DNA from 2 places in the Peribacillus sp. S4 genome. Region 1 is predicted to be linked to the other one. Evidence: predicted binding sites of a transcription regulator. Region 1 holds the regulator's gene; the other holds the start of a gene.

Evidence for each region. The regulator LexA, encoded in region 1, represses DNA repair genes until DNA is damaged. The targets are predictions, from matches to a motif close to CGAACATATGTTCG.
Region 2: addB (helicase-exonuclease AddAB subunit AddB) is a predicted target of LexA. The motif match lies at 2,801-2,814, and genes of this name have one in related genera.

What each region holds. Positions count from the first base shown of each region.
Region 1 covers NZ_CP175708.1:2,038,500-2,043,690, forward strand. Annotated here, with positions in the region: gene ACJ9PY_RS09765 (esterase/lipase family protein) at 401-1,933, shown strand; gene lexA (transcriptional repressor LexA) at 2,413-3,036, opposite strand; gene ACJ9PY_RS09775 (LysM peptidoglycan-binding domain-containing protein) at 3,191-3,502, shown strand; gene ACJ9PY_RS09780 (recombinase family protein) at 3,522-4,178, shown strand; gene ACJ9PY_RS09785 (DUF896 domain-containing protein) at 4,244-4,477, shown strand; gene tkt (transketolase) at 4,707-5,191, shown strand, end outside.
Region 2 covers NZ_CP175708.1:1,246,076-1,251,266, reverse strand. Annotated here, with positions in the region: gene addB (helicase-exonuclease AddAB subunit AddB) at 1-2,673, opposite strand, end outside; gene lepB (signal peptidase I) at 2,862-3,425, opposite strand; gene ACJ9PY_RS06010 (TVP38/TMEM64 family protein) at 3,459-4,073, opposite strand; gene ACJ9PY_RS06005 (hypothetical protein) at 4,361-4,729, shown strand.

The DNA of each region.
Region 1 (5,191 bases):
GGCAAATTCGAAGGAAAAGTTAATCTGGATGAACAAGCCCTTATCCTATGCAGGATAAGGGCTTGTTCTCTATTTTCGTGAATTGGCAGCATTCCGTTTTCTCCAAAGCACGTCTTCATAAAATGAAAAAGACACATACATAAATGAATGGAAGTCAAATCTTCATACTTTTTCTCTATTATAAATGAAACTTCTTCTAGTTTTTTTCTCCCATCTTTATGAAGATAGCAGGTAATGGTATGCAAAAGTACAATTATATACTAATGAAGGCTATGGAAGCTGGGCATTGGTAATTGGATGAGTTCAAAAAAATTCCAGATGATATTGGAGGAGATAACCCTTGAAAAGGAATGTAATCAATTATGTCGTTTTTCTTGTCCTCATTCTAACCATATTATTTATGGCAAAGCCAGACATTTCCTCAGCAGGAAAATTGAAACCGCCCTCCGAAACTTTCAGTCCAGGGGATTGGTTTCTTGGAAGTATTCCTCCCAATCTTGATACAAACAAACCACCTATCGTGTTTGTTCAAGGGAAAAACGGCAGTTCAACCAGCTGGTATGGCGAAACGGATTATCATGGTGTCAATGATATGTATACCAAAGCGTATGAAGCTGGCTACCAAACGGTTTTTGTTCAGCTTCATGATTCAGCTGGAAATGGGTCAGTGAGCCAATATGCCAATGGAAGGCTTTTAGCTCAAATGCTTTCAGAAATCAGTAACCATTTCGGGGGCAAAAAAGTAAATATTATAGCTCACAGCAAAGGGGGCCCAGACACCCAAGCGGCTCTAGTCCACTATGGAGCACACCAATATGTTGGAAGGGTGATCACTTTAGCTTCCCCACATCATGGTTCGCACTTAGCTGATTTGGCTTATAGCTGGTATGCGGGCTGGCTTGGTTCCTTATTAGGTCAAAAAGATGAGGGAACTTATTCTTTACAAGTTGGTAAAATGGCTGAATTTCGTTCTGTCACGGATAACCATATCAACTCTCGTAAAAACTTGTATTTCACTGTGGCAGGTATGAACAGAGGCCCGGTACTATCAGCCTTATCAATGGGGGGACAATATTTATCATCATATGGGGAAAATGATGGACTGGTGAATGTATGGAGTACAAAAATACCCTATGCAACACATTTATTTACGGATCCCAACTTTGATCACGACAATATTCGAGTTGGCTCAGCTGTATTTTCAAGAATTGAACCCTATTTAAAAAGCACATCCACCGCTGGAATTCCTGCATATCATGTCAATTATAAAGAACGAGTTGAAGATGATATCATTACAACCGCACTCGCTCAAACCGTTCTGGGTGATGTCCTGAAACAAAATGCCTGGGTCGAACAAAGCTTCCATGTAAATGAAGCTGCCCCAGGTAATATAAGCATATATACAGCCTCAAATGATGTCGAGGTTGAATTGATTTCTCCATCCAATAAAAAGTATTCACCTTCCTTAAAGGTTCATTCAGCCAAAAATGAAACTTCCTTTTTTAATGGTGCAACCATCCAATCATTCTACAGAAATAACCTTGAAATTGGTGACTGGAAAGTACGAATGAAGACTAAATCGCCAAAAGACGCCTTCCTGTTCACAGCACAATTTAACGAAAAGAATCCCATTACATTAAGTATGGCCGGTAAAGTTAAGCAAAAAGATGCAAAATTTTTAATAAAGAATCCAATGAATGATAAAAAAAGACCAATCAGTACAACATTTTTGGTTCATCTGATAGATGAAACCGGTAATGAAATTAGTGAAAAAAACTCAATTAAGGCAATGGATACTGAAAATTTTACTGGCACCCTTCCAGAAGTACCTAAGTCAGGTGTTTATAATGTAACAATAGATGTTAAGGAAAAAAATGTGGATGGTACTGAAAGAACCCGGACGCTGATTCGTTCGGTCTATATTGAGAAATAACGAAATGCCTTCTCTTAGTTGAGGAGGCATTATTTTGATGGTAGGGGTAACTAGGGAAATGGTAATTCAGCCAATGGAAACAGCCAGGTCGTAATTACTTATTGAAGTATTAATTCAACGGGTCTCTGATGGATATGGTTGGAAGTTTGTTATAGGGGGAAAATAAATATATGTATTTTTTTCCCTGCACTTGCAAATGCTTGTCAACAAGTGCAGATTCAACAGTGGAATGACTTGGTCGATCTAAACCTTATTAAAGTGGGGATTTTAAATCCTCTTTTTTTTATTTCAATGAGCTTTTTTCCAAAGTACATATTACCAGAAAGGCGATAGTATAACTTTCATCCCTTATAAAGGATGTATAAATTCCCATGAAACTAGATTCTATTAAAAAATATTTCAATATCTACTCTTCCATATGCATATTGAGAGAATTCTGGACATAAATTAAACAAACAAAAAAAGCGCGGGAAGCGCTTTTAGTGTATTTGTCTATATAAGCCTATTACTTTTCCAAGTATCGAAACATCTCGTAAAATAATTGGTTCCATATTTGAGTTCTCAGGCTGAAGCCTTATGTAATCCGGTTCCTTAAAGAATCGTTTTACAGTGGCTTCATCATCTTCCGTCATCGCCACGACGATATCTCCATTATTGGCACTGCTTTGTTGTTTCACGATGACATAATCTCCATCATGAATTCCTGCTTCTATCATACTTTCACCCATGATTTCCAGCATGAATACATGGTCATCATGTGGAACCATGCTTTCGGGAAGCGGAAAGTATTCTTCAATGTTCTCAATGGCCGTTATCGGCATGCCCGCTGTAACTTTTCCAAGTAACGGCACGTTAACGACATTGACTTTGGGAATATTGTTCGCTTCCTCCAAATTCATTATTTCAATGGCCCTTGGCTTGGTTGGGTCACGTCTAATAAGGCCTTTACTTTCCAGGCGGGATAAATGTCCGTGTACTGTTGAACTTGATGCAAGTCCCACTGCTTCGCCAATCTCCCGTACGGAAGGCGGATACCCTTTTTGGCGGACCTCTTCTTTAATGAAATCAAGAATATCTTGCTGCCGTTTTGATAGTTTTGTCATTTGTGCACCTCTTCCCCAATGTTCTTTGCTACATTATAGCATGGCCCCCATCTCTATACAAACATAAGTTCGAATTTGTTGTTGACTGAAACAAACGTTCGTATTATAATTTGATCATAACATACGAACGAACATTCGCTTTGGAGGGATTATCATGAAAAAATTATACAAAAATTATATTTATACGATTCTATTAGCGGGATCAGTATTCATCTTTTCAATTTTATTCTCTTGTACATTGAACAATGATCAAAAAAAGGATTTCCTTTCTATAGAAGTAAGCGAGGGTGACACCCTATGGGGAATTGCCGAAGAATATGAAGAATCAAATTTGACAAAAAAAGAATTCATTGGTTGGATAGAAGAGAATAATGGAGTCAGTGCGGATTCGATAAAGCCTGGACAAGTCATTGTCATACCGGTTAAAGGGGAAGAACTTGTCCAGAATTTGGCCAGTGAGCAGTAAGTAGTAAAGGTAGGGTATTATGAAGGCGGTAATCTATTGTAGGGTCAGCACCGAAAAAGAGTCACAGGAAACATCATTGGCAAGGCAGGAAGATGAATTAGTCAAATTGGCTGAAAAGATGGATGTGGAAGTTGTCTCCATTATAAAAGAACAGGCAAGTGGTTATGAGTTGAATCGGGATGGCATTTTTGACATGCTCGAACTATTTAAAACCAAAGAAGCTGAAGTGCTATTAATCCAGGATGAAACAAGACTGGGAAGAGGGAATGCCAAAATAGCCCTTTTCCATGTCATCCTTAAAGAAGATGTGAAAATTTATACTCTCTCACACGATGGGGAGCTGGAGTTATCGGATTCGGATGCCATGGTCATTCAGATAGTGGGCATTGTAGAAGAATATCAAAGGAAACTACATAATCTTAAAATAAAGCGCGGAATGATGAGAGCCGTTGAAAAAGGGTACCGTCCTCAAAAAAATCTTCAGAATCAAAGGAATTCCACTGGAAGGGATCGTATGGAGATTCCTATTGAAGAAATTATTAAACTGCGTGCCAATGGGTTAACATTCTCGGAAATCGCAGCCACATTAAGGGGCTTTGGATACAATGTATCTAAGGCTACTGTGAACAGGCGCTTTCTCGAACATCAAATGAATACAAAGGAAAGTAAATCATAGAACTTGTAATTTCGCTTTTTTTTTAATACCATGACAATATCCGCAGATTATGAAGGAGCGAAATTATGTTATCAAAAGAAAAAATAGCCCGTATAAATGAACTTTCTAAAAAGGCAAAGGGTGAAGGCTTGACGGAAGTTGAAGCGAAAGAGCAAACCCAATTGAGAAGTGAGTATTTGGAAACATTCAGGAAATCCATGTCCGACACGTTGGAGCATGTGAAAGTCGTGGATCCAGAGGGTAATGACGTCACTCCTCAAAAGATAAAAAATATAAAAGAAAAACGAAATTTACATTAATGCTTGGATTCTTCTGATGGAATATTCCATTTGAGGATTCTTTGGCATTTTGGAGTAAAAAGAAAGTGCATTCATGTATGTATTCTCCTATTTAGTTTAATCTAAATAGGTGACTTCTTATTCCTAGAAAATTGTAATATTGGGGCATTAAATAGTGATTTTAGTTGTGATATTATGCTTGTCACTATAATATAAAGAGGTACATTACAGGAAGGGATGTTTTTACAATATGTTAGATAAATTAGATGCACTTTCTATCAATACGATTCGTACATTATCAATTGATGCAATTGAAAAGGCTAATTCCGGCCATCCGGGTATGCCAATGGGTGCAGCGCCAATGGCGTATAAACTATGGACCGAATATATGAACCATAACCCGAAAAATCCAGAATGGTTTAATAGAGATCGCTTTGTTCTTTCAGCTGGACATGGTTCCATGCTGTTATACAGCCTTCTTCATTTATCAGGCTATGGCTTATCTATCGATGATTTGAAAAGCTTCCGTCAATGGGGCAGTAAAACTCCAGGACATCCTGAATTCGGACATACGGCTGGTGTGGATGCAACTACCGGGCCGCTTGGACAAGGTATCGCAATGGCAGTCGGAATGGCAATGGCGGAACGTCACTTGGCAGAAAGCTATAACCGCGATTCTTATAATGTGGTCGATCATTATACATATAGCATTTGTGGGGATGGAGATTTAATGGA
Region 2 (5,191 bases), 790 kb from region 1:
CACGTGTTCGAGTTTCCTGCGTAAATAGTGATGGCGGTTCGTACTTAACAAAATCTGATTTTGGAGTTTAGGAGCAAGTCTCTCCACAGCAATTCTGGCCAGCTCCAAGCATTGTTCCGGGGTCAATGTAGACCAAGGAATATCATGTTCCTTCAAGTAATCGGAAATCATTTTCAACGCTCCATGGAACATCTCGCCTATATCCGGGGCATCCAAACGGAAAATCTGCCTTTCCCTCAATTTCAAGCCATGAGCCGCATAATGGGAAAACGGGCAGCTATTGAACATTTCCATCCTGGATACACTCGTAAGAATGCTCTCACCGTATAATTGCTTACTTGTTTCCTCAGTTAATTTCTTTGTCCTATTTTGATAAAAAAGGCTCGATAAAACCTTAGTTGCTGAAGGACCGGCCATTTCATCATCAATAATGGAATTATATACATCCCACCATAGTGAATGGATTGGATAGTTCCTTTTCTTCAGCTGCAATTGGGCAGCCAGGTACGAAAGGGCAACATCATGATTCGCTGCATATTTCACCTGTTCCTCTGCAGACAGATCGGACGGATCGTTCATATAATACACATCGGAAACATTAGGCAATACGTCCCTTACCCGTTTCAAATAGGATGAAGGTAAAAGCGCCTTCCCTTCCTCATCGGCAAGCGGATATGATAAATAAAGGGCCTCGGCAGGCGTAGTGAATGCTTTGTACGCTGTGAACTCCTCATCCAGCAGGCGCACTTTCGAACTTGGGGCAACATCAAGTCCACCAGCCAGCAGCACATCACGATCACTATCTGAAAATATCCCGTCAGATACTGCTTTTCCCGGCAGAACCCCTTCGTTCAATCCGATAACAAAAGCTGTCTTCACATCATCCAGGCGGGATAAATCTAGATTAGCGACTAATACTTGGTCAATTGCCGGCGGTACCAAAGAAAATTCAAGAGACTCCAAACCAGCTTCAATGATTACCGCAAACTGTTTCATGGAAAGCTCTTCCCCGCTCAGCAGTTCAACGAATTGGTCCAATAGGTCGACAACCGCATTCCATGTTTGCTCATGCTCTCTTGCCGATACCAAATCACCTGCTTCTTCTGCCTCCAGTTTCAGCTTTTCCAATTTTTCCGGTATATGCAATTCTTCAAGATATAGATAAAGGGCTTCACACAATTCCCTGCCATTAGCAGCCTTTTTAGCCCGTTTTGAGAGCCTCAAGATGGGCTCGGTAAATAATTGCTTCATTTCATTCAGCTCTTGCTCAAGCATCATTTCCTTATCCGTTTGGTTCCGGTCCTCGAGTTCCAGACCGCGGAAGCGCCGGTAGGTCCAACGATCTTTGGACGTCCACCCGCTTCCTTTAATGCCGCGGGCCAGCACATAGTTTTCCAGCTTATCTACCTGTTCACGCATCCGGTCGTGGTTTTTTTGCAACGGAAATAGAAGCTCCGTCTTGATTGCCCGAAATACCGGTTCATAACGCCAATAGCCATTGATGATCTCCAAAGTCGAACGAATCAGTTCAATCAGAGGATGATTCAGCATCGTCCGTTTGGAATCGACGAACAAGGGAATTTGATAATCCCGAAAAACGGTTTGTAAAATATCTGCGTATGCTTCCCCGTTACGGACTAAAATCGCAATATCACGGAAACGGTGCTGTTTCTGTCTGACCAGCGACAAGATATCCCGGGCAACTCCTTCAATCTCAGCTCTGCGGTTAACTGCCTGGGCGATCGTTACATCAGGTGACTGCTGCTCAAACGTTCGTGCAGGACGAATGGAAAAATAAGTTTCCAGATGATTCAGCCCCGGACTCTTTCCAAACCTTTCCGATCTTTTTAAGATTCGATCTTCTGAAATCGGTATGCCATTCCTCAATCCAGCCTGATATAGGTGATGATAAAGGTTTCCCGTTTGCCTGAACAATTGCAAATCATCCGGAGCATATTGCCTGTAGGGCTGATCTAACGTCAGCGAGACCGTTACACTCCTGCACAGCTTCATCATTTCTTCAACAATCAATAATTCCTGTGGAGTCAAGCTATAAAAACCATCGATATATATATCCGCATTCCTTATATATGAAGACTCTGACATTTTTTCGATCAGCAAAGTGAAATAATCTTCGGAGTCTAAATATTTATTGACCATTTCATCCTCAAAAGCCTGATAGACCAATTCAAGATCATGCAGTTTATCCTGAATGCCGCTGCCGGCCTGTGAGGTTTCAGCCAAATAGTTTTGAATGTCATCAGGTTGGATGCAATACTGCTTGAACTCAGCCAGCATCAGCTCCATCTGTGCAATGAACCCCTGCTTATCAGCAGATCGACTGAACATCTTTAACTCTTCCTTTTTATCATCCATGATCTTCCGTATCAGCATATTAACGCCAACACTGTCCAGATGCAGCCGGCTCATCCCCCCGGTTTCCTGAAGAACGCGCCAAGCAAGCCTGCTAAAACTGAAAACCTGTGTCCGGATCATTCCGGCAAGGCCTGGTGTTTTAATTAATTTATATTCAGATAGAAACGTCATCTGATCAGGAACGAGGTAGATAATTGGATTTCCTTCGGGATCTTCTGCCAATTTAGAGCGGATTTCGTCCAATATATTCGAAGTTTTCCCTGTACCCGATCTTCCCAGTAAAAAACGGAGTGACATCTCTTTTCCCCCTTACAACATAATATCTAGATCCATCATACCAGAAATACTTTCGTCTTTATGACTAGGTTTCTGTTTCCAATTAGATTTACTTTCTATTATTTTACCGTCTCCCTTAAAAAAACACCAATCGTACGTTCGCGTTTCCCCCAAAAGAAAAAGCCCGCATCTTACTCGGGCTTCCACAATCACTCACCTGTAAACTTAAAATTGAAATCATTGACCGGCCAATATCGAACATCCACTTTACCGACAACATTTTCTACCGGTATATAACCAAAGTGACGGCTGTCAGCACTTTCAAGACGATTATCACCCATGACAAAAAGCTTGCCCTCCGGAACTTTAGTCATATCCGTCAATTCTTTTAATGTAAAATCACCTGTAAAATCCTGTCCTGGGAAACCTTCCTTGAATTTCTCAAGATAAGGCTCATCCACTTTCTTACCATTTACGTAAAGCCAATCATCTTTATAACGAATACGGTCACCTGCAACCCCTATAACCCGCTTAACATAATCTTCTTGTGAATTCGCATGAAAAACAATAATGTCAAAACGGTTGATATCATGAATCTGGTAATTGATTTTATTCACGACAAGTTTATTTCCATCTTCAAGGGTCGGCTGCATCGACTTTCCTTCAACATCATAGCTTGAAAAGAGAAATGTACGGATTAAGATGTAAATAACAAAAGCTATCATCGCTGGTTTTATCCAATCGGATAAAGAATTCTTGTTTGTTTTTTCCATCTAGTTCAACCCCTACTGCATTTATATATTAATTTATTGCCCTTCTTCTCTCTTCATGCTTTTATTTAACCGGACTTCCAGCCTTTTCCCCACATACCATAGGATAAAGATGACGATTCCGATAATGATCGTTCGCACAGGTTTATGAATCAATGATACTAAATCGTAACCTACGAAGCTGATCGTAAAAATCATCACCGCCTTCCCTCCAACTACTGCAAGTCCATATTGCAGGGTACTGACTTTTGAAAGTCCTGCCACGATATTAACGATAGCCGAAGGTGTAAAAGGGAAGCAGAGCAATATGAACAAAGGACCGAATCCATGGCTCTCAACCCATACCATCAACCTCTGCACCTGTTTATGTCTTTGCAAAAATCGGAAAAACCTCATTTGACCATATCTTCTAATAATCCAAAAGATCAAAAAGGACCCCGCTACCGCACCAATCCAAGAAAATAAAAACCCCCACCAGAGACCAAATGCCGTTGCATTGGCAAGCACGAACACCACTAAGGGCAAAAAAGGCAAAAAAGCTTCCAGCATCGGCAGTAAGATTCCGGGAATTGGACCGAATGAGCGATATTGCTGAATAAGTGCCGATATATGATCAAGTGTAAACCACTCACGTATAGTATCCAAATCCATAATTATCTCCCTCGACATGCTGCCATCAAAGCAGCATAAACTTATTAAAAACCGTTTATTTTAGATATATCACTTTCCCCCGAAATTGCAAGAATTATTATCCATATATCTTCATACTTTCCCTATCTCCGGAAAACATAATCTTGTTAACGAATATTTCTAGATTTATCAAAACTGCTTGCATAACCACTGAAAATACATTAGGATAAAAACGGAACAGATGTTCTTATTTTTCAGGATATACATATTAGTATTAAAAACGCGCTATTTAGAAAGGGGCGGTCATGATGACCCGCATTCCAGAAGGTGACCGAAATATGATTGAAAAAGCCATCTACCTCCCTATGGTTATTACAGTCTTAAACCGGGATCTCAAGGTCATCGAAATTAGTCCGTTTAAATTAAAAAGGCCCTATTCGGAGCTGGTGGAACATATTTTAAAAGTGGTTCAAGACGAACTTGCCGAAGTACGGCGCTATTTGCGCAAAGAGAATATTAAAGTTAGTGAAATCAAACGCGATGAATCCTTCACGATGTATTGTTTTTTATATAAAGGATACGAGGAACATCATAATTATTTCAATCCCCGCCTTCGCAACAAAACCGAAGACTTGTTATGTTATTACTTTTTCGAAAAAAAACCCTCAAGGGATTAACGGGTTAAAAGGGAGCCTTCCGGAAGGATACAAATTCCCTTGGATGTAAAAAGGTTGACCATAAAAAAGCATCGCATCTTTCCTGGCATAAAGGTAAGGGAGTCTTTCATGATCAAGATCGATTAGACTCGCTTACCTCCATTCCCCCTGTTTGAATATTCCATAACATCATAATTTAATTGGCTAGTTCAAACCAAGGCATAACCTATGTAATCAAGTGCATACTGAATATCCTTTTAACATTTAAGTTTTAAGTCTCATTAAATGAAAGTTAATTACATGCTCCATGACAAAGGTTGGAGTGGCACCCGTTATGATCGACTCATCATATTGAAGAAAAGGATAGGAAAACAGTCAGCTTCGACAAATCGATGTAAAAGTAACCAATATCATGATCCGCCGCAGAATGTAACACGTATTCATGATTTGCCCTGATCGATTGCCGTCAACCATTCCCTGCAT